One region of the Streptomyces sp. NPDC014861 genome, then DNA from elsewhere that is predicted to be linked to it. Evidence: riboswitches for the same ligand, from Rfam matches in the RefSeq annotation. Region 1 holds a riboswitch; each other region holds the start of a gene.
The links. Region 1 has a riboswitch for cobalamin ahead of cobN (cobaltochelatase subunit CobN). Riboswitches for the same ligand answer to the same signal wherever they lie in the genome.
Positions count from the first base shown of each region.

Region 2: it holds a riboswitch for cobalamin, as region 1 does, so the genes downstream of both, ACF1BN_RS08265 (hypothetical protein) here and cobN (cobaltochelatase subunit CobN) in region 1, are expected to answer to the same signal.
Region 3: it holds a riboswitch for cobalamin, as region 1 does, so the genes downstream of both, ACF1BN_RS08905 (ABC transporter substrate-binding protein) here and cobN (cobaltochelatase subunit CobN) in region 1, are expected to answer to the same signal.

Region 1 covers NZ_JBIBWV010000012.1:173,125-180,008, reverse strand. The annotation lists gene ACF1BN_RS23805 (cobalamin biosynthesis protein CobG) at 1-1,218, opposite strand, end outside; cobalamin riboswitch at 1,298-1,433, shown strand; gene cobN (cobaltochelatase subunit CobN) at 1,473-5,096, shown strand; gene ACF1BN_RS23795 (ABC-F family ATP-binding cassette domain-containing protein) at 5,093-6,694, opposite strand.
Region 2 covers NZ_JBIBWV010000003.1:356,783-363,666, forward strand. The annotation lists gene ACF1BN_RS08260 (prenyltransferase/squalene oxidase repeat-containing protein) at 1-1,675, opposite strand, end outside; cobalamin riboswitch at 1,780-1,913, opposite strand; cobalamin riboswitch at 1,994-2,133, shown strand; gene ACF1BN_RS08265 (hypothetical protein) at 2,302-3,666, shown strand; gene ACF1BN_RS08270 (PP2C family protein-serine/threonine phosphatase) at 3,909-5,012, shown strand; gene ACF1BN_RS08275 (SigE family RNA polymerase sigma factor) at 5,181-5,705, shown strand; gene ACF1BN_RS08280 (hypothetical protein) at 5,698-6,159, shown strand; gene ACF1BN_RS08285 (mannosyltransferase family protein) at 6,442-6,884, shown strand, end outside.
Region 3 covers NZ_JBIBWV010000003.1:513,378-520,261, forward strand. The annotation lists gene ACF1BN_RS08885 (GAF domain-containing protein) at 1-925, opposite strand, end outside; gene ACF1BN_RS08890 (SRPBCC family protein) at 1,210-1,680, shown strand; gene ACF1BN_RS08895 (ABC transporter ATP-binding protein) at 1,703-2,497, opposite strand; gene ACF1BN_RS08900 (FecCD family ABC transporter permease) at 2,494-3,570, opposite strand; gene ACF1BN_RS08905 (ABC transporter substrate-binding protein) at 3,567-4,628, opposite strand; cobalamin riboswitch at 4,715-4,838, opposite strand; gene ACF1BN_RS08910 (deoxynucleoside kinase) at 4,935-5,597, opposite strand; gene ACF1BN_RS08915 (glyoxalase superfamily protein) at 6,101-6,433, shown strand; gene ACF1BN_RS08920 (translation initiation factor IF-2) at 6,619-6,884, shown strand, end outside.

The DNA of each region.
Region 1 (6,884 bases):
GACGGCCTGGGCCAGGGCGGTACGGGGGACGGGCGCGCCGTCCAGCAGATAGGTGTCGGAGTCCCGGGCCGTGACCTCGATCCGCGGGCCGTGCGGGTGTCCGCAGCGGCGCTCGCAGCCGGAGTAGTGCACGGGCAGCGGCCCGCCGGGCGCGCGCGCCGCGTCCGCCCGCACGTCGGCGAGGGACTTGGCGCAGCCGGGCGTCCCGGTGCAGGCGGTGACGCCGGTGCCCGGGTCGGCGGGGTCGGTGATCAGGCCGAGGGCGGCGAGCGCGGCGAGCCGGCCGGATCCCGCCTCCGGGGCGGCCAGGACCACGACGACGCCGCGCCACGGGGTGAGCCGCACCTCGTCCGCGCCCTCGCCGAGCGCCCGCAGTGCGTCGGCGGTCAGCCGGCCGAGGGGGGCGAGGACGTGCAGGGCGCGGTCACCGAGCGGGCCGGGGGCGGGCGGCGGCGCCGACGGGGGAACGAAGAGGGGTACGGGCTCCGCGGTGATCCCCGCGCGGGCCAGGGCGCCGGCCCAGTCCGGGAGGTGCCCGGGCGGGAGCTCGCGCGGGCGCCACGCGCCGGTGCCGGCCGCTTCGGCGGCGTCGAGGAAGGCGAGGGCGCAGGCGAGCGCGGCGGGCACGGCGTCGGCGGCGGTCAGCCGGAAGGCGCGGGAGCCGGCCGCGAGGAGCGCGGCGCCGCCCGGGCCTGCGACCAAGGTCACATCGCCGCCGAGGCCGGTGACGTCGCCGCGTCCGTCGTCGAGGACGAGGAGGAAGCGGCCGGAGAGGGCCGCCGCGCGGGGCTCCGCGCAGAGCGCCGCGTCCAGGTCCCGGGCCCACAACTGCACGTCGGCGTGGCCGAGTCCGTCGAGTCCCGAGGCCGGGGAGGCGACGATGTTCCGGACCCGCTCGTGGGTGGGGGAGGGCAGCAGTCCCGCGTCGTCGAGGAGCGCGGCGAGCCGGCCGCCGCAGCCCTCGGCCAGCCCGCGCAGCTCGGCGTTGCCGCGCGAGGTGACGGAGAGGCTGCCGTCGCCGAGCTCCTCGGCCGCGTCGGCCAGGATCGAGAGCTGATGCCTCGTCAAACGTCCTGCGGGGAGTCGGAGTCGGGCGAGGAAACCGTCGGCGGCGGCGTGCAGCCGGAGCGCCCCCGGGCACGCGTCGCCTCGGTCCCGTATGCGAGGTTCGCCCGCTTCGGGCGGGCTGGGCGGGGTCGGCGGCATGGCGGCGAGCATACCCACGGGAAACCGGGCGGCCACCGAGTGTGATCCGGCCGACTCCCCGGCCCTCTCCGGCCCGCCGACCTCACGATCTACTATGCAGAGCGGCATGGGGTCCCAGGACCCCGGGGAGGAAGCCCGGTGAGAATCCGGCGCGGTCCCGCCACTGTGAGCCCGAGCCGGCGACGGCCCGGGTGAGTCAGGAACTCCCCCGCCGTCCATACGACCACCCGGGGCGCGGACAACCCCGAGGAAGGCCTGAGCTCGCCATGCTCCTGCTGCTGTCGCACTCCGACACCGACCTGCTCAGCGCCCGAGCGGCGAACGCCGCCGCGCCCGAGGGCCCGGTCGCGTACCGCTTCGCCAACCCCTCCCGGCTCCCGCTCGGCGACCTCCCCGGTCTCCTCGACGGCGCCGAGCTCGTCGTCGTCCGCCTCCTCGGCGGCGTCCGCTCCTGGCAGGAGGGCCTCGACGCCGTCCTCGCCACCGGAAAGCCGGTCGTCGTCCTCAGCGGCGAACAGGCCCCCGACGCCCAGCTGATGGCCGCCTCCACCGTGCCGATCGGCGTCGCCACCGAGGCGCACGCCTACCTCGCCCACGGCGGCCCCGCCAATCTGGAGCAGCTGGCCCGCTTCCTCTCCGACACCGTGCTCCTCACCGGCCACGGCTTCGAGTCCCCGGCCGCCGCCCCCACCTGGGGCCCGCTGGAGCGCGCCGCGAAGGACGCGCCCGGCCCGACGATCGCCGTGCTCTACTACCGCGCCCACCACATGAGCGGCAACACCGCCTTCGTCGGCGCCCTCTGCGACGCGATAGAGGACGCCGGGGCCCGCCCCCTCCCGCTGTACGTGGCCTCCCTGCGCGCCCCCGAGGAGGAGCTGCTCGCCGTCCTGCGCGGTGCCGACGCCGTCGTCACCACCGTCCTCGCCGCCGGCGGCACCAAGCCGGCCGCCGCCCAGGCCGGCGGCGACGAGGAGGCCTGGGACGCGGGCGCGCTCGCCTCGCTCGACGTGCCGGTGCTCCAGGCGCTCTGCCTCACCGGCTCCCGCGCCGCCTGGGAGGAGAACGACGAGGGCCTGTCGCCGCTGGACTCGGCCAGCCAGGTCGCCGTCCCCGAGTTCGACGGCCGCCTCATCACCGTCCCCTTCTCCTTCAAGGAGATCGACGCCGACGGCCTGCCCGCCTACGTCGCCGACGCCGAGCGGGCCGCCCGCGTGGCCGGCATCGCCGTCCGCCACGCCCGCCTGCGGCACATCCCGAACGCCGAGAAGAAGCTGGCGCTCGTCCTCTCCGCGTACCCCACCAAGCACTCCCGCATCGGCAACGCCGTCGGCCTCGACACCCCCGCCTCCGCCGTCGCCCTGCTGCGCCGGCTGATCGCCGAGGGGTACGACTTCGGCCCCGAGGCCGACCTGCCCGGCCTCGTCTCCGGCGACGGCGACGAGCTGATCTACGCCCTGATCGAGGCCGGCGGCCACGACCAGGAGTGGCTCACCGAGGAGCAGCTGGCGAGGAACCCGGTCCGCATCCCGGCCGCGGACTACCGGCGCTGGTACGCCGAACTCCCGGCCGAGCTGCGCGAGCAGGTCGAGGAGCACTGGGGCCCGGCCCCCGGCGAGATGTTCCTCGACCGCTCCCGTAACCCGGAGGGCGACATCGTCCTCGCCGCCCTGCGCCGCGGGAACCTGCTCGTCCTCATCCAGCCGCCGCGCGGCTTCGGCGAGAACCCGATCGCGATCTACCACGACCCGGACCTCCCGCCGTCGCACCACTACCTCGCCGCCTACCGCTGGATCGCGGCCCGCGCCGAGGACGGCGGCTTCGGCGCCGACGCCATGGTCCACCTCGGCAAGCACGGCAACCTGGAGTGGCTGCCCGGCAAGAACGCCGGCCTCTCCGCCGCCTGCGGCCCCGACGCGGCCCTCGGCGACCTGCCGCTCGTCTACCCCTTCCTCGTCAACGACCCGGGCGAGGGCACCCAGGCCAAGCGGCGCGTCCACGCCACCCTCGTCGACCACCTCGTCCCGCCGATGGCCCGCGCCGACTCGTACGGCGACATCGCGCGCCTGGAGCAGCTGCTCGACGAGTACGCGCAGATCTCCTCCATGGACCCGGCGAAGCTGCCCGCGATCCGCGCCCAGATCTGGACCCTGATCCAGGCCGCCAAGCTCGACCACGACCTCGGCATGGCGGAGCGGCCCGACGACGACGGCTTCGACGACTTCCTGCTGCACGTCGACGGCTGGCTGTGCGAGGTCAAGGACGCCCAGATCCGCGACGGCCTGCACGTCCTCGGCGGCGCCCCGGAGGGCGAGGCCCGGGTCAACCTGGTCCTCTCCATCCTCCGCGCCCGCCAGATCTGGGGCGGCACGCAGGCCCTGCCCGGTCTGCGCGAGGCCCTCGGCCTGGACGAGTCCGCCGCGACCCGCACCGGCGCCGACGAGGCGGAGGCCAAGGCCCGCGCGCTGGTCGAGGCGATGGAGGCCGCCGGCTGGTCGGCGGACGCGGTCGCGGAGGTCGCCGCCGCGTACGGCCAGGAGGTCCGGGACGTGCTGCGCTTCGCCTGTGAGCAGGTCGTGCCGCGCCTCGCCGCCACCACCGACGAACTGGGCCACGCCGTGCACGCCCTGAACGGCGGCTTCGTCCCGGCCGGCCCGTCCGGCTCCCCGCTGCGCGGCCTGGTCAACGTGCTGCCGACCGGCCGGAACTTCTACTCCGTCGACCCGAAGGCCGTGCCGTCCCGGCTCGCCTGGGAGACCGGCCAGGCGCTCGCCGACTCCCTCCTGGAGCGGTACCGCACCGACAACGGCGAGTGGCCCACCTCGGTCGGCCTCTCCCTGTGGGGCACCAGCGCCATGCGCACCGCCGGCGACGACGTCGCCGAGGCGCTGGCCCTGCTCGGCGTCCGCCCGCTGTGGGACGAGGCGTCCCGCCGCGTCAACGGCCTGGAGCCCATCCCCCTGGAGGAGCTGGGCCGCCCGCGCATCGACGTCACCCTGCGCATCTCCGGCTTCTTCCGGGACGCCTTCCCGCACGTCATCGGCCTCCTCGACGACGCCGTCCGGCTGGTCGCGGGCCTCGACGAGCCCGCCGAGTCCAACCACGTCCACGCCCACGCCCAGGCCGACCTCGCCGAGCACGGCGACGAACGCCGGGCCACCACCCGCATCTTCGGCTCCCGGCCCGGCACCTACGGCGCCGGCATCCTCCAGCTGATCGACTCGCGGGACTGGCGCACCGACGCCGACCTCGCCGAGGTCTACACGGTGTGGGGCGGGTACGCCTACGGCCGGGGGCTCGAGGGCCGCCCGGCGCGCGACGAGATGGAGACCGCGTACAAGCGGATCGCGGTGGCGGCGAAGAACACCGACACCCGCGAGCACGACATCGCCGACTCGGACGACTACTTCCAGTACCACGGCGGCATGGTCGCGACCGTCCGCGCGCTGCGCGGCACCGCCCCCGAGGCGTACATCGGCGACTCGACCCGCCCGGAGACCGTCCGCACCCGGACCCTGGTGGAGGAGACCTCCCGGGTCTTCCGCGCCCGGGTGGTCAACCCGCGCTGGATCGAGGCGATGCGCCGCCACGGCTACAAGGGCGCCTTCGAGCTGGCCGCGACCGTCGACTACCTCTTCGGCTACGACGCCACGACCGGCGTCGTCGCCGACTGGATGTACGACAGGCTCACCCAGGAGTACGTCCTCGACGAGACGAACCAGGCCTTCCTGAAGGAGGCCAACCCCTGGGCCCTGCACGGCATCGCGGAACGCCTCCTGGAGGCCGAGTCGCGCGGCATGTGGGAGAAGCCGGACCCGGAGACCCTGGCCGCCCTGCGCCAGGTGTTCCTGGAGACGGAGGGCGACCTCGAAGGAACCGAGGGCGAGGACTAGATCCTGGCCAGGGCCCGGGCCGGGGCCAGTTCGAGGCGCCGGCCCGCGAAGCCCCGCCGGAGCCTGCGGTCGTGACTGACGATCACCAGCGTGCCCCGGTAGCCGGCGAGCGCGGCCTCGATCTCCTCCACGAGACCCGGGGCCAGGTGGTTGGTCGGCTCGTCGAGGAGGATCAGGTCCGCCGGCGCCGTCACGAGCCGGGCCAGCTCCAGCTTGCGGCGCTGGCCCACCGACAGCAGGCGCACCGGGGTGCTCAGGTCCCGTGCGGCGAAGAGCCCCAGGGAGAGCAGCTCGTCCTCGCGGCCCTCGCCGAAGGCCTCGCCGACCGTACGGGGGTCGGTGGGCGACGCCGTGTCCTGCCGGAGCAGCCCGGTCCGGCGCGGCGCCCGCACGGTGCCCGCGTCCGGGGCGAGTTCACCCGCCAGGACCCTGAGGAGGGTCGTCTTCCCCGCGCCGTTGGGCCCGGTGACGAGCAGCCGCTCGCCCGGCTCCAGGCGCAGGGTGACCGGCGCGAGGCGCCCCTCGACCCCGGCCCCGGTCAGCTCCACGGCCGCGCCCTCGCCCGCCTCCGCCAGGTCCGCGCGGAAGCGCAGCGGCTCGGGCGGCGGCGGCACCGGGTGCTCGGTGAGCCGGGCCAGCCGCTCGCGCGCGGCGCGGATCCTGCTCATCGCCCCGTGCGCCCGTGACCGGGCCCGGAAGGCACCGGCGCCGCTGAAGGCGGCGGGGGCCTTGCGCGGGATGGCCGAGAAGCGGTCGATGTTGCTGTCCGCGAGGGTCCGGTGGCGGGCCAGCTCGTCCTTCCACTCCTCGTGCTCCCTGACCCGGCGGGCCCGCTCGGCGGCGCGCCCGGCGAGGTAGCCGGCGTAGCCGTCGCCGTAGCGGCGCAGTGTGTGCCGGTCCTCGTCGACCTCCAGGACGGAGGTGGCGACCCGGTCGAGGAAGACGCGGTCGTGGGAGACGGCCACGACGGTGCCCCGGTGGCCGCGGAGCCGCTCCTCCAGCCAGGCCACGGCCTCGTCGTCGAGGTCGTTGGTCGGCTCGTCGAGCAGCAGCAGTTCGGGGTCGGCGGCGAGGACTCCGGCCAGCGCGAGCCGGGCCCGCTGCCCGCCGGAGAGCGTGCCCAGCGGCCGGCCCCGGTCGAGCGGCGCGGTCTCGCCGAGCCGGCGGAGCACGGTCGCCACGCGGCGCTCGGCCCCGGCGCCGCCGCGCGCCTCGTGGGCCGCGAGCAGGGCGGCGTACCGGTCGAGGCCGGCCGGGGTGAGGGCGGCCTCCGCCTCCCGGATCTCCCGCTCCAGCTCCCGGATCTCCGCCAGCGCGTGGTCGACGGCGTCGCCGACGGTCGCGGTCGCGGGGAGGTCGAGGGTCTGGGCGAGATGACCGAGGCCGCCGGGGGCGTCGACGGCCACGGTGCCGTTGTCGGCGCTCTCCAGGCCGGCGAGGAGCCGGAGCAGGGTGGACTTCCCGGAGCCGTTGTCACCGACGACGCCGAGGCGCTCGCCGGGACGGACGGTGAGGGAGACGCGGTCGAGGACGGTCCGGTGGTGGACGTACCGGTCGTCGTGGCGCTTGGTGACCTCGGTGAGTTGTGCACGGAACAAGGGCGGTCTCCTGACCGTGGGGGACGTCGGCACGATCGGCGAGACGTTCCGTCTCGCGCTCTCGATGGTCCGACCGTACGGCACGGCGGGCGATTTGACAAGACGGATCGTCTCGTCTCGTTGTGAGGATGGATGGGTGGGGTGGGTGGGAGGCTCGGAGCGAGAGGGCGCAACGCCGCGCCCGCCGACC
Region 2 (6,884 bases), on a different contig from region 1:
GGTGGTCGGCGAGGTAGGCCGAGCCCTTCTTGAGGTCCGGTCCCTCACCGGCCGGGGGAGTGGTGGGCCCGGTCGTGGGAGGGGTCGTGGTCGGGGGTGTGGTGGGCGGAGTGGTCGGAGGGGTGGTCGGCGGCGCGGGCTCCTTCGTGGTCAGCGTCACCAGATCGCTCTTCGCGCCCGCGATGAGGGCCGCGGTGGTGGCGTAGAGCAGCGGGTCCGGGGTGCCCTCCTCGAAGGCGAAGCCGCCGCCGGGGAGCTGCTGGCGGGAGAGCCAGGAGACCGCCGCGTCCGCGTGCGCCCGGTCGCCCAGGGCCCGCAGGGCCTGGGCCGCCCAGCCCGTGGCGTAGGCGCTGCCCGGGACGCTGTACGAGACGGCGGGCCAGGCGCCCGTCTTGGACTGGGCCTTCTTGAGCGAGGAGCGGGCCTTGGTGACGACCGCCTTGTGGCCGCCCGCCCGCTGGAGGGCGAGCGCCACCAGCGCGGTGCTCCCGGCCTCGCTCTCGCAGACCTGTCCGTCCAGGATCAGGAAGCTCGGGAATCCGCCGTCGTCGCACTGGAGTTGAGCCAGCCGCGTCACCGCCTCGGCCGGCGGGGTCACCTCACCGTTCAACAGGGCGATGACGGCGAGGGCCTGCCCCTCGGTCTGCCCCGTCGTACGGAAATCGCCCGTGGTGGCGCAGCCGGGGACGGGCTGCGGCGCGTCCGAGCCGCTGAGGCAGACGTTCGCCAGGAGGTCGCCGAGGAGATCGTGGCCGCCGAAGTCGCGCGGGTCCCTGCCGGTGGCCTCGGCGACGAGCGCGAGGCGGGCGGCGGCGGTGGCGTCGGGCGCCTCGTCCTTCCCGGCGGGGTAGGCGTAGGCGTCGGTGTGCTCGGGCCTGGCCAGGAAGGCGGCGACCCTGCGGGCCGCGGGGCTCTCGCCGTCGGCGGCGGCCAGGGCCCAGGCCGCTTCGGTGGTGGCGAGGTAGTTCGGCACCGTGTCGCCCTCGTTGACCACCCGCTGACCGTTCGTCAGCCGGTCGGTGAGCCAGCGGGCCGCGCCCGGCAGATCGACCGAGCCCGGCGGCACGTTCGGGGCGGGCGGGTCGCTCGGGTCCGGCGGGTCGCCGCCCTCCGCGCGGACGTCGTCGGGGGTGAAGGTGGGCCGGCCCTTGGTGCCGCCGATGTCGGTGCCGCCGAAGACCCAGGCGTCCACGTCGCCCGGCTTGAGCGTGCGGGACATGGCCCCCAGCGGGCTGTACGTCCACTTCCGCTGCCCGGGTGAGGCGATCCAGTACGACCAGTAGGCGGTGGCCTGCGGGGTGAGGACGCAGTCCTCCTGGGCCGGAGTGGGGTACTGCTTGCCCCGGTCGAACGAGCCGTTGCCGATGCGGCAGATGAACGCGGGACCGTCGTGCTCCGTACCCGTGGTGCTGAACCCGCCGGACCGCAGCAGCTCGTAGCCGGTCGTGGGGGTGGCGTCGCAGCCGCGCACCACGGGGCCGCCCCAGTGGCCGAAGTCGACGGCGACGATCGCGCCGGAGGTGCGGGTGCACTTCTTGATCGGGTCGGCGCTCGCCGGCGCGGCGGCCGTGAAGTGGGCCAGGCCCGCGCCGAGCGTCAGAAAGGAGACGGTCAGGACGGACACCAGGCGTCGTCCCGCCCCCGACCACCGTCTCGCCTGCTGTTCGGTCCCCACCGCGGCCCCTCGTCTCTGCCGGGCGGGTGCGTACGTGGCGATGGCCTCGCGACGGCGACGCCGTGGCGGGGCGGTGACGACCACGCCGTAGTCCGCGACGGCGTTCTTCGTGCTCTGTTCCAGCCCAGGCATTCCGACTCACCCGGGACGAGCCGGGTCTACGGTTGCGGGTCAGCGCCGGAATTCGACCGGCTTCCCCTGGTGCTGATTGCTTATCAGCCGGAGTGCAACACGGATCGGTCGGCACCGTCAAGGTGGTCCGCGTCTCACCGGCGAGGCCCGACCGCTCGTCGTGCACGCCCCTCCGGACGACGCTGGCGGTACCTCCACCGTTCGGGTAGCGTCCTGGGCTGCCACATGGGGGAATCCGGTGCGAAGCCGGAGCTGACGCGCAGCGGTGTGGGACGGCGGGGGCCGTTTCCCGAGCCCGAATGCCCATTCGGCGACGCACGACTCGAAGCCGTACCACGCGTTCCGGACGGCGGTCCCCGGCCATGCCATGCCCTGGCCGTGCTCCGGCACGGCGACGCGCGCGTGCGACCGGAGCGGCCGGCGTCCGCCGACTTCAGGAGCACGCCTTGTCCCTTCCCCGCACCTCACGCCGTCTCGCGCTCGCGGTGCCGGCGATGCTCGGCGCCTTCGCGCTCAGCACGCTCCCCGCCTTCGCGACCTCCACCCCCGCGCAGATCGCGACGTCCAAGACCAACGGCGTCGCCTACCTCAAGTCCCTCCAGGCAGCGGATGGTTCGTACGCCGGCTCGGGTCTCTCCAACGAGTGGGCGTTCAGCGCCTTCGCCGCCGCGGGCACCGCCGTCGTCGACGTGGCACCCGGCGGCGACACCACCAAGAACGCCAGAACCGTCTACCGCAACCTGCTGTCCACGGCGGGCTGGCCGTCCGCCACCCCGGTGGTCACCGACTACGAGCGCGGCGCGCTGAACGCCTACGCCGCCGGCATCGACCCGGCCCGCGTCTCGGCCTCGCGCAACCTCATCGCGCACATCTACGCGTACTGGCAGACCGCCGAGCCGGGCTACTTCGGCCCCTCCGCCAACTTCAACGGCACCGTCTTCGCGGCTCTCGCCCTCGGCGGCGCGAAGACCCAGGCCGGCTCCGCCCGCGTCCCGCAGGCCCTGACCGCCGCGATGGTCGCCCGTCTCCGCGCCAACCAGCACAACGACGGCGGCTGGACCTACCAGAAGGTGGAGGGCAACCCCACCGCCATCAACACCGCGAGCGACATCGACATGACCGGCGCCGCGATGGCCGCCCTGTGCGTCTCCGGCGTCCCGAACACCGACGCGGACGTCGTTCAGGCCAAGAACTTCCTCAAGGGCAAGCTCGTCAGCTCCTCGGGCGCGTTCAACTCCCTCTACGGCGTCAACACCAGCTCCAACGGCTGGGGCGTCTCCGGCCTGAACGCCTGCGGATTCAACCCGCAGTCGGCGGAGTTCACCACCCTCGCCACCAAGACCCCGATCGACTTCCTCCTCGCCAACCAGTACAACCCGGCGGGCGGCTTCAAGTACAAGCCCGCCGACACCACTCCCTCCGCGTACTCCTCGATCGACGCGCTGCGCGCGGTCGCCGGAGGCGGCTTCACCGCTGCCCCGCCGGTGCCGGTCACCCCGGGCGCCCCCCAGTGGGTCGCCCAGTCGGCGTTCACCCCGGGGACCGCCACCAAGCTCGCGCTCACCGTCGACGACGGCGCCGGCAACCTCAAGGTGTGCGCGGTCTCCTTCACGCCCACGGCCGCGACCACGACCCTCGGGGACGTCCTCGCCGCCGCGACGGGCGCGGCCACCCCGTCCGGCTGCGTCACCGGCGTCACCCCCGCGTCGGGCACCGGTGCGATCACCGCGCTCAACGGCAAGGCCAACAGCGGATCGAACACCTGGAAGGTCAGCACCGACGGCTCCGCCTTCACCGGAGCCCTCCGCGAGACGACCGTCAACCTCGGCGACACCCTCGCGCTGCGCTGGGGCGCCTGACAGCGGCCGGGGCACGACGGGCGGACGCCGTCCCCCGTCGCTGCCCGCCCGCCCGGCCCATGTCGCCACGCGTGACGGCTCCTCGTCCGTGAGTGACCGCCCCGCTGTGGCGACGCCCGAGGGCTGGACCGATCACGGGGACCCCCTGAAGCCGGGCCCCGGGGGTCGACGGCACGTCCCGCCGGCCCCCGGGGCGCGAGGCGTGGAATGCGCGGGGCCCACCGGCGTAGGAGCCTGGTGGTGTGGTGAAGCCGGGGAAGGCGGTGAACGGCGCGTACCGGCGGAGCTGGCTGCGCGGGGCGCCGCCGCCCCGCTGGGTCCGGGTCCTGCCCGTGCTCCTGCTCGTCGGGGTGGGGATCGCGTCCCTCACCGACTCCGTCCCGGTGGACATCGGCTTCCTGCTCGGCGCCGTCTCCCCGCTGGCCGTCCTGGCGTACGGACCGCTGGCCACGGCCCTCCTCGGCGCGGCGACGATCGCGTTGCTGACCCTGCCCGCCTTCCACCTCGACCGGCCGGGGAACACCGACCTCGTCACCCTCGGCTTCGTCGCCACCCTGAGCGTCTTCGTCTCCTTCGTCCGCGGGCGCAGGGACGAGCAGCTCGACCTGGAACGGGCCGTCGCCGAGACGGCCCAGCGGGCCATCGTCCCCGAGGTGCGGCGGCGGGTGGGTCCCGTGCGCTGCGCGAGCCTCTACCGGGCCGCCGAGGCGGGCACGCTGGTGGGCGGCGACTTCTTCGACGTCAGGGCCGGCCCCTACGGGGTGCGGGCGGTCCTCGGCGACGTACAGGGCCACGGCCTGTCGGCCGTCGCCACGGTCGCGTCCGTCCTCGGGGCGTTCCGCGAGGCCGTCCTGGACGACGCGGACGCCGAGGCGGTCGCGGCACGGCTGGACCGCAGGCTGGTGGTCGACTCGGCGCGCACGGAGCACGCGGAACTCTTCGCCACGGCCGTCCTCCTGGACTTCGCCCCGCACGGCCGGGAGGTCCGCGTCCTGGCCTGCGGCCACCCACCGCCGGTCCTGCTGCGCGGCGGCGCCGTGCGCACCCTCGACCTCGACCCGGGACCGCCCCTGGGGCTGGGCCTCGCCGACATCGCGCCCGGAACCGCGGCGACCATGTCGCTCCTTCCCGGTGACCGGCTCCTCCTCGCGTCGGACGGCGTCTTGGAGGCGCGGGACACGACCGGCGCCTTCTACCCCTTCGCCGCGCGCCTGGCCCGGATGACCGGCCTCGGGCCGGACGAGCTGCCCGACGCGATCTGGGCGGACCTGAGCCGCTTCGCCCCCGCGATCCAGGACGACGTCTCCCTCCTGATCCTCACCCTGGACGCGCCCGGGCCGGGCTGACGCCGTGGATCGGGACGATCGCGCGGCCGTCCCGTACGGCCGCTGCGACGCGTGTCCTGCCGGTCCGGCCGTGTGACCACGATCACTCTGATCGTGGGGTTCCCGTGTCAACCGGGGACCCGGCGGCAGGCGTATGCGGGGTGTAGTCGGAGATGCGGGAGTCGTTCGTTGACGGTCGAGGAGTTCGAAGAGTTCTACGCCCATGCGGTGGCGCGGCTCACGGGGCAGTTGTACGTGATGCTGGGCGATCTGCACGAGGCGCAGGACGTCGTGCAGGAGGCCTTCGTCAAGGGCTGGAACCGCCGGCGGCAGTTGGACCGGGACGGTCAGCCGGAGGCATGGATCCGTACGGTCGCCTGGCGGCTCGCGGTCAGCCGCTGGCGCTTCCGCAGGCGTACCGCCGAGGCGTGGCGGCGTGACGCCGCGGCGCCCGCGGCGGTGGAGGGCCCCGAGCCCGACCACCTCGTCCTCGTCGAGGCCATGCGGGGACTGCCGCAGCAGCAACGCCGCACCCTCGCCCTCCACTACCTGTGCGACCTGAGCGTCGACCAGGTCGCCGCCGAGACGGGCCTGTCGACCGGCACCGTCAAGACCCACCTCTCCCGCGGACGGGCCGCGCTCGCCCACCGCATCGAGGACCCGCGCAGCCCCCGCACCGCCCACCCGTCCAGCGAGGAGGCACCCGATGCATGACTCCCACGGTCCGTCGCAGGACCCCGCCCGCGAGCCGTCCGGCGCCTCCTCCGCCGACCCGCTGAAGGCGCTCTTCGAGCAGGCCGCCGCGGCGGGCCGGGCCCGTGCCGCGTACGCCCCGGCCGGTGAGATCAGTGCCCGGGGCCGTCGCGTCCACCGGCGCCGCCTCGCGGTGCTCGCCGCGGGAGCCTGCCTGGTCGTGGGCGGGGGAGGGGCCGCGCTGGGCGCCCTGCTCGCGGGCCCGCCCCAGCCCGTGGTCCCGGCGACGAGCCCGTCCGTGATCGGACCGGCCCCCGCCGACACGACCACCGCGCCGCCCCCGACCCCCCCGTCCACGACCCAGGCCCCGTCGGTCGGCACCACCACCACCCCGCCCGCCGGCATCCCCACGTCCACGGGCACCACCCGGCCCGGCGCCACCACGACCACCACTCCACCGGGAGGCGCCGGGTAGCACCCGGCCCTCCCGCCGGCCCCCACCGATCGGGGCCGGGCAGCCCCTTACCCTTCGCCGCCGCACAGCGGGCGGGTCCGGGCAGCGCCCCAGGACCCTGCGCCGACGCCCAACAGGCGGGGCCGGGCAGCGCCCCGGACACCCCGCCGGCGCATGACCGGCCGGGCCGGGCAGCGCCCTCCCCCTGGCCGCCGCACACCGAGCAGACCCCACGCGGGACCGGTCACCTCATCGACACCGGGTCCCCCGCCCCGCCATGCCCCCGAACGATTGCAGCCCCCCATGACCGTGACAGAGGACGCCCCGCGAGCACCGAGGGCCCAGGACATACCCGACACACCCCCGACCCCGACCCCTCCCCCTCCCCTGCGGACGCGACTCCGCGTCCCCCGAGCGCTCCGTCTCGACGCCGCCGACCGCGACGTCCTCGCCCTCTACCTGCTCACCCGCGTCACCCTCCTCCTGATCGCCTACTGCACCGCCTGGCTCTTCCCCCGCGATCCCGAGGCCCACCGGCCCGACTCCTTCGCGGAGGTCGTCGGGCGGTGGGACTGGGACCACTACCTGCACATCGCCCGCGACGGCTACTTCCCCGACGACCCCGCCGCCCGTCCCGAGCCGTGGGACAACAGGGAGGCGTTCTTCCCGGGCTTCCCCTTCGCCCTGCGGGCGGCGCACCTCGTCGTGGGGGACTGGACCGCGGCGGGACTCCTCGTCTCCCTGCT
Region 3 (6,884 bases), on a different contig from region 1:
GGCGCGAGCGCAGCAGCTCCGGGCCGAGCAGGGCCCGCAGCCGGGACAGCTCCGCGCGCAGCGTCACCGGTGTGACCGACTCGTCCTCGTAGAGGAGGGTCAGCAGTTGTTCCCCCGTCACCCCCTCCGTGCGGTGCGCGAGCACCACCATGATCTCGCTGTGCCGTCGGCTCAGCCGCAGCCGCCGTCCGTCCACCGTGAGCAGCGCCTCGTCCCGGCCGAGCGCGGTCAGCCGGGGGCGGTCCGGCGCCGGGGGAGGGGCGAGGAGCGCCAGCTGGGTCTCCGCCGCCCGGGCCACGGCCCGTACCAGGCCGAGGCTGTGCGGGTGGGCGAGCCGCTCGCCGCCGGTGAGGTCGACGGCGCCGAGGAGCCGGCCGCTGCGCGGATCGTGCAGCGGCGCCGCCGCGCACGTCCAGTCCCGTACCGGCGGCCGGAAGTGCTCCGCGGACACCACCTGCACCGGGCGGCCGACGGCGAGGGCGGTGCCCGGCGCGTTCGTCCCGGCGGCGGCCTCGGCCCAGCCGGCCCCGGCCACGAAGTTCATCCGCCGCGCCTGCCGCAGCGTCGCGGGGTCCCCCTCGACCCAGAGCAGCCGCCCGCCCGCGTCGCACACCGCGAGGACGTGCCCGCCGTCCAGCGCGTCCGCGCCGAGCAGTTCCCGGATGACCGGCATGACGACGGCCAGCGGATGCCCCTCCCGGTACGCGGTCACCTCCGCCTCCTCCAGCTCCGTCGGCGCCGCCCCGTCCCGGCTCACCCGGGCGCGCTCCGACCTTCGCCACGACTCCGCGACCAGCTCCCGCACCGCCGCCCGCGCTCCCGGCCGCCGCTCCGGTCCCGACTCCCGCGGCCCGCTCCTCCGTGTCGACGTCGCCTCGCTCAACTCGGCCTCCCCATCGAGGACGTACGGCTTCCCGGCGCACATCGTCGTGGCCCCGCCCGCCCCCGACAAGCACCCGGGAGGGGCCGCATATGCCACCTGTCCGGGAGCCGCGGGTCCCGCTGCCCGCGCGAGCCTCGCGCGGGAGCCGGAGGAAGCGGTACGGCGGGGCGCCGCCCGGATCGAGGCCCGGACGCACGGGGCGCCGATCCCGCAGGGCACCCGTCGTACGACACACGGCCCGCCGTGCGTGCCGGGACGGCGCGGTGCGGATAGCGTCGGCCGAGCCCGAGGACGTCGTTCCCGACGGAAGAGAGAAGGCGGTCGCAGTGTCCCGGAATCGCCGTTTGATCCTGAGCCCGCCGTCCAAGGTGTGGAGCCTGCTGTCCGACGGCGGGCGCTACGGCGAATGGGTCTCGGGCACGCAGCGGGTCATCGCCGCCGACCCGCACTGGCCCGAGGTGGGCGCCCGGCTCCAGGTCAGGGTGGGCGTCGGTCCCGTCACGCTGGACGACACGTGCGTGGTCCGCATCTGCGAGCCCGGGCGCCGGCTCGAACTGGAGGCGAAGGCGGACCCGTTCGGCGCGGCCCGCATCGCCATGCACCTCGTCCCCTGGGGCGGGAACACCCTCTTCCTGCTCGAATGGCATCCCCTGCGCGGCCCCGGCACCCGCATGCACGGCCTCCCCGTCGACTACCTCGTCTCCATCCGCAACGGCATGATGCTGACGAAGCTCGCCCGCATCGCCGTCCGCGAGCAGCACGGAGCGGACCGGCCGGCGCCCGCGTCCTCCGCCTGAGGGCCGCCCGCGGAGGGAGCGGTCAGCGGACGAAGCGGATGTGCGGGCGGCCGTCCGGGTCCGGGTGGGTCACCGCGGCGCGGACGCCGTAGACCTCGGAGACGAGCTCCGCGGTGAGGACCTCGTCCACCGGACCGGCCGCCGCGACGCGGCCCTCGTGGAGCACGACCACGTGATCGCAGTACATCGCCGCGAGGTTGAGGTCGTGCAGGGCCATGACGCAGGTGAGGCGCAGATCCGAGACGAGGGCCATCAGGGCGAGCTGGTGGTGGACGTCGAGGTGGTTGGTCGGCTCGTCGAGCAGCAGTTCGCGCGGCTCCTGGGCGAGGGCGCGGGCGAGCTGGACGCGCTGGCGCTCGCCGCCGGAGAGGGTGCGCCAGGCGCGGTGCGCGCGATCGGTGAGGCCGGTGCGGGCGAGCGCGGACCGGACGGCCTCCTCGTCGGCGGGCGTCGGGGGCGACCACGCCCGGCGGTGCGGGACGCGGCCGAGGCGTACGGCGTCCGCCACGGTGAGGTCCACCTGGGTGTCGGCGTGCTGCTCGACGACGGCGACCCGCCGGGCGAGCGCACGGCGTGGGACCGCGCCCAGCCGTTCGCCGTCCAGGGTCACGACCCCCGTCTCCGGCGCGAGGACGCCCGCCAGGACGCGCAGCAGCGTGGACTTCCCCGAGCCGTTCGGCCCCAGCAGCCCGGTCAGCGTGCCCGGACGCGGCGCGATGCTCACCCCGTCCAGCACCAGTGCCCCGCCGGCCGTCCGCGAGACCCGGGCGGCGCGGAGCCCCGTACCGCCGTGGACCGACGTCGACGTGCCGGTCATCGGGGGCTCCTGGTGCGGTACAGGACGAGGACGAAGGCGGGGACGCCCACGAGCGACGTCACCACGCCGACCGGGACCTCCTGCGGGTCGAGGACCGTGCGGGCGAGGGTGTCCGCCCACACCAGGAAGACGGCCCCGGCGAGCGCGGTCAGCGGCAGCAGCCTGGCGTGACCGGGGCCGGCGAGGGCGCGCACCGCGTGCGGCAGGACCAGGCCGACGAAGCCGATCGCGCCGGCCGCGGCGACGAGGACGGCGGTGAGCAGCGCGGTGACCGACAGCAGCACCAGCCGCGTGCGCGCCACGGCCACGCCCAGCGTCGCCGCCGCGTCCTCCCCGAACGCGAAGGCGTCCAGCGTACGGGCGTAGCCGCCGCACACCAGCAGCGCGACGGCCAGGACGGCGGCGCACACGCCGACGTCGGACCAGTCCGCCCCGCCGAGCGAGCCGAGCAGCCAGAAGAGGATGCCCCGGGTGGTCTCGGCGTCGGCGGCGGTCATCACCACGAACGAGGTCAGCGCGGAGAAGAGCTGCATCGCGGCCACGCCCGCCAGCACGACGCGGTCCGTCGAACCGCCCAGCGTGTGGCTGAGCAGCAGGACGAGGCCGAACGAACCGAGCGCGCCCAGGAACGCCCCTCCCGCGACGGACAGCGCACCCCCGCCCACGCCGAGGACGACGACGGAGACCGCCCCGGTCGACGCGCCCGAGGAGACGCCCAGCACGAAGGGGTCGGCGAGCGGGTTGCGCAGCAGCGACTGCATCACCGCGCCGCAGACCGCGAGCCCGGCGCCGCACGCGGCGGCGAGGAGGGTGCGCGGCAGCCGCAGTTCCCAGACGATGCCCTCCCGGAGGGGGCTCAGCGCGGACGCCTCGCCGCCGAGGTGCGACACGATCACGGTCCAGGCGTCCGCGACGCGGATGTCGGCCGGACCGATGGTGACGGCGAGCGCCACGGAGACGCACAGGAGGAGGACCCCGGCCGTCCCCGCGACCGCCGTGCCGACCGCGGCACGGCGCCGGCCCCCGGCCACGCCCGCCTCGGCGGGACCGGCGGCCGGACCCGGCCGGATCACTTCGCGAGCCCGTGCGTCCGCAGCGCGGCGGCCAGCTGTTCGATGCCTTCGACGGTACGGATCGTGGGGTTCATGGCCTGGCCGCTGAGGGTGACGTACCGCTTCTCGCGCACCGCCGTCATGTTCCGCGTGACGGGGTGCGACTCCAGGAACTCGATCTTCTTCGCGGCGCTCTCGGCGGACTGGGCCTTGCGGGTCAGGTCGGCGATCACCAGCACGTCGGGGTCGCGGTCGGCGACGGTCTCCCAGTTGATCTGCGGCCACTCCTCCTTCGTGTCGTCGAAGACGTTCTTCACCCCGAGCACCCCGCTCACGATGCCCGGCGCGCCGCAGCAGCCCGCCATGTAGGGGCCCTGGGAGTCGGAGAACCAGTAGAGGACGGAGGCGCCGCCGAAGTCGGCGCCGGCCTTCGCCTTCGCGACCCGGGCGCTGAGCTCGCCGACCAGCTTCTCGCCGCGCTCCGGCACCCCGAAGATCCTGGCCAGGTCGCGGACCTCGCCGTACACGGTGTCCATGGTCAGCGGCGCGGTCCGCACGCCGTCGCCGTCGCCGCTGTTGTCCTTGCCGACGCAGTCGGAGGGGGAGAGGTAGGTGGGCACGCCGAGCTTCGCGAACCGCTCACGGGGCGCGACTCCACCCTTGCCCAGCGTGTAGAGGAACGAGGCGCTGACGAAGTCGGGCTCGGCATCGAGCACCTTCTCGAACGACGGATACCGCTCGGCGAGCCGGGGGACCCGGGCGTTCGCCTGCTCCAGCCCCTTGAGGACCGGGTCCGTCCAGGTGGCCGTGCCCACCATGCGGTCGGCCAGCCCGAGCGAGAGCAGGATCTCGGCCGATCCCTGGTCGAGGGCCACGGCCCGGCGGGGCGGCTCGGCCACCTCGACCCGCTGCCCGCAGTTGTCGAGACCGACGGGGCCGGCGGCCGCGCCGGAACCCCGGCCGGTGTCCCGGCCCTTCCCCGAGGGCCCGGAGGCCGGGTCGCCCGCGCCGCAGCCGGCGACGAGAACGGCACCGGCCACGAACAGCACGGCGGAGCGGACGGGGTGTGCGAAGGGCACGGCGGGAGTCCTCTGCGTCACGGCTCATGCGCGGAGCCTGTCGTACGGAGCTCCCCGGACGGCGGTGCGCCCTCCGGGGCGCCAGCAGGTCTTCGGACTCGGGATCGTCCGGACGGGACGCCTTCCCGGGCCCCGAGGGGCCCAGTGGCCGTTGTCCCGCCCGTCACCCTCACCGCTGCGCGTCAGCTCCGGATTCCCACCGGATTCCCTGACCCGTGCACGTACCGCCTCGATACGTACAGAGGTGCGACTGGCCCGGGCAAGCTATCACAGGGGATCTTGCCGCCGCCCGGGGTCCCGCGCAGGTCAGACGCGGTGCGCGACCTCCGCCAGGGCGTTCTTGACCTCCTGGGCCACGCGGGCGGCGTCCTCGGGGTTGTTCACGACATCGGTGTTGTTCATGTCGACGACGAGGACGTCGCTGGCGGAGTAGTGCCGGTGCACCCAGTCGTCGTACCCGGACCAGAGCGTGCGGTAGTACTCGACCAGGCCCTCGTCCTGCTCGAAGTCGCGCCCCCGCAGTCCGATGCGGTGCAGGACCGTCTCGAAGTCCGCCTTCAGATAGACCATGAGGTCGGGCGCCTTGCGGTAAGGCAGCCCCTCGATCTCGCGCATCATCTCGTCGAGCAGTCCCTCGTAGACCTGCATCTCCAGGGAGCTGATCCGGCCCAGGTCGTGGTTGACCTTGGCGAAGTACCAGTCCTCGTAGATCGACCGGTCGAGGACGCTGTCGTCCTGCTTGTACGCCTCCTTGATCGCGGCGAACCGGGTCTGGAGGAAGTACAGCTGGAGGAGGAAGGGGTAGCGCTTCGCCTGGATCTCCTCGGGGCTCGCCGAGTAGAAGAGCGGCAGGATCGGGTTGTCGTCCACGCTCTCGTAGAAGACCTCGGTGCCCAGCTCCCTGGCGAGCAGCTCGGCCACACTCGTCTTGCCGATCCCGATCATGCCTCCGACGCAGATCACCGGCATACCTCACTTCTCCCTGGGGGTCTTCTGTACGTGGACGGGGAGCTGGGCCTCCCGTACCACTCGGACGCGCGCCGGTGGTCAGGCGATTCCCCGGGGAGACGTGATCAAGGTCATTCCGTGATCGACGCCGTGCGGTCCCGATGGGCCGGCCGTACCGCGCCCGCCGCTCGAAGCGGCAGGCCGCGGCCCCGCAGCCGCGTCAAATTTTAGATGACGATCCGGCCGGAGCGCTCCGCCCCGGCGTCGGGGGCGGTCGCCCCGGTCTTGGGGCGAGTCGGAGCGGCCGGCGGGGCCGGGGAGCCGGAGGCCGGGAGCCGGGAGCCGGGGGCCGGGAGCCGGGCGAGGGGGACGGATCTTCACCCGGGGCCGGCGGTTTTCGGACGTGGCGGTCCCGGGGTGGTCCGCCGGTCGGGTCGGTCATCGGGTCGGTCGTCGGGGTCGGCCTGTGGGTTCGGTGGGTTCGGTCGGCGGGGTCTGTCAGTGGGGTCTGCGAGGATGCCGCCATGCACGAGGAAGTCATCCCCATTCTCCGCGTGGAGAACGCCGCGGTGGCCGTGGCCTGGTACGAGCGCCTGGGCTTCGCCCAGCAGTGGGAGCACCGCTTCGAACCGGGATTCCCCGCGTTCGTCGAGGTCGCCCGGGGCGGGGTCCGCCTGTTCCTGTCCGAGCATGAGGGCGACGCCCGCCCCGACACGCTGGTCTACCTCCGCGTGCGCGACGTCGATGCCGTCGCCGCCGAGTTCGGCGCGCGGGTGGAGGACGTCCCGTGGGGGCGCGAGTTCGAGCTGCGGGACCCCGACGGGAACCGGCTGCGGATCGCCACGCCGCAGGGCTGACGCCGGAGGGCCGATGCCGCAGGGCGGACGGCGGAGGGCTGATGTCGAAGGACGGACGCCGTAGGGCTGATGTGGGAAGGCAGGGCGGCGCGGGTGATCGTCGTACGAGCTGAGTACGATCACCTACCCCGGTCTGAGTACGTGAGCGGTCGCCCGCTCCCGCGCGGCACCGGAAGGGTGAGCGCATGCGCCGATTGCCGTTGCTCGTACCGCTGTTGCTGCTCACCGTGGGCTGCGGTGTGCTGCAGAACTCCGAAGGGGACGCGACGGACGCCGCGCGCGAGGTGGCGCGGAAGGCGGGCGAGCGGCTCCACAGCCAGCGTCCGCGTACCGCGGAGGAGGTCGGGCGCTCCGCCTCCGGCATCGACGGCGTGGAAGTCCTGGGACTGAGCGGCACGTCGACGCACGAAGGCGACGGCGTCGACGTGGTCGTCCGCACCTCCGGCTCCGC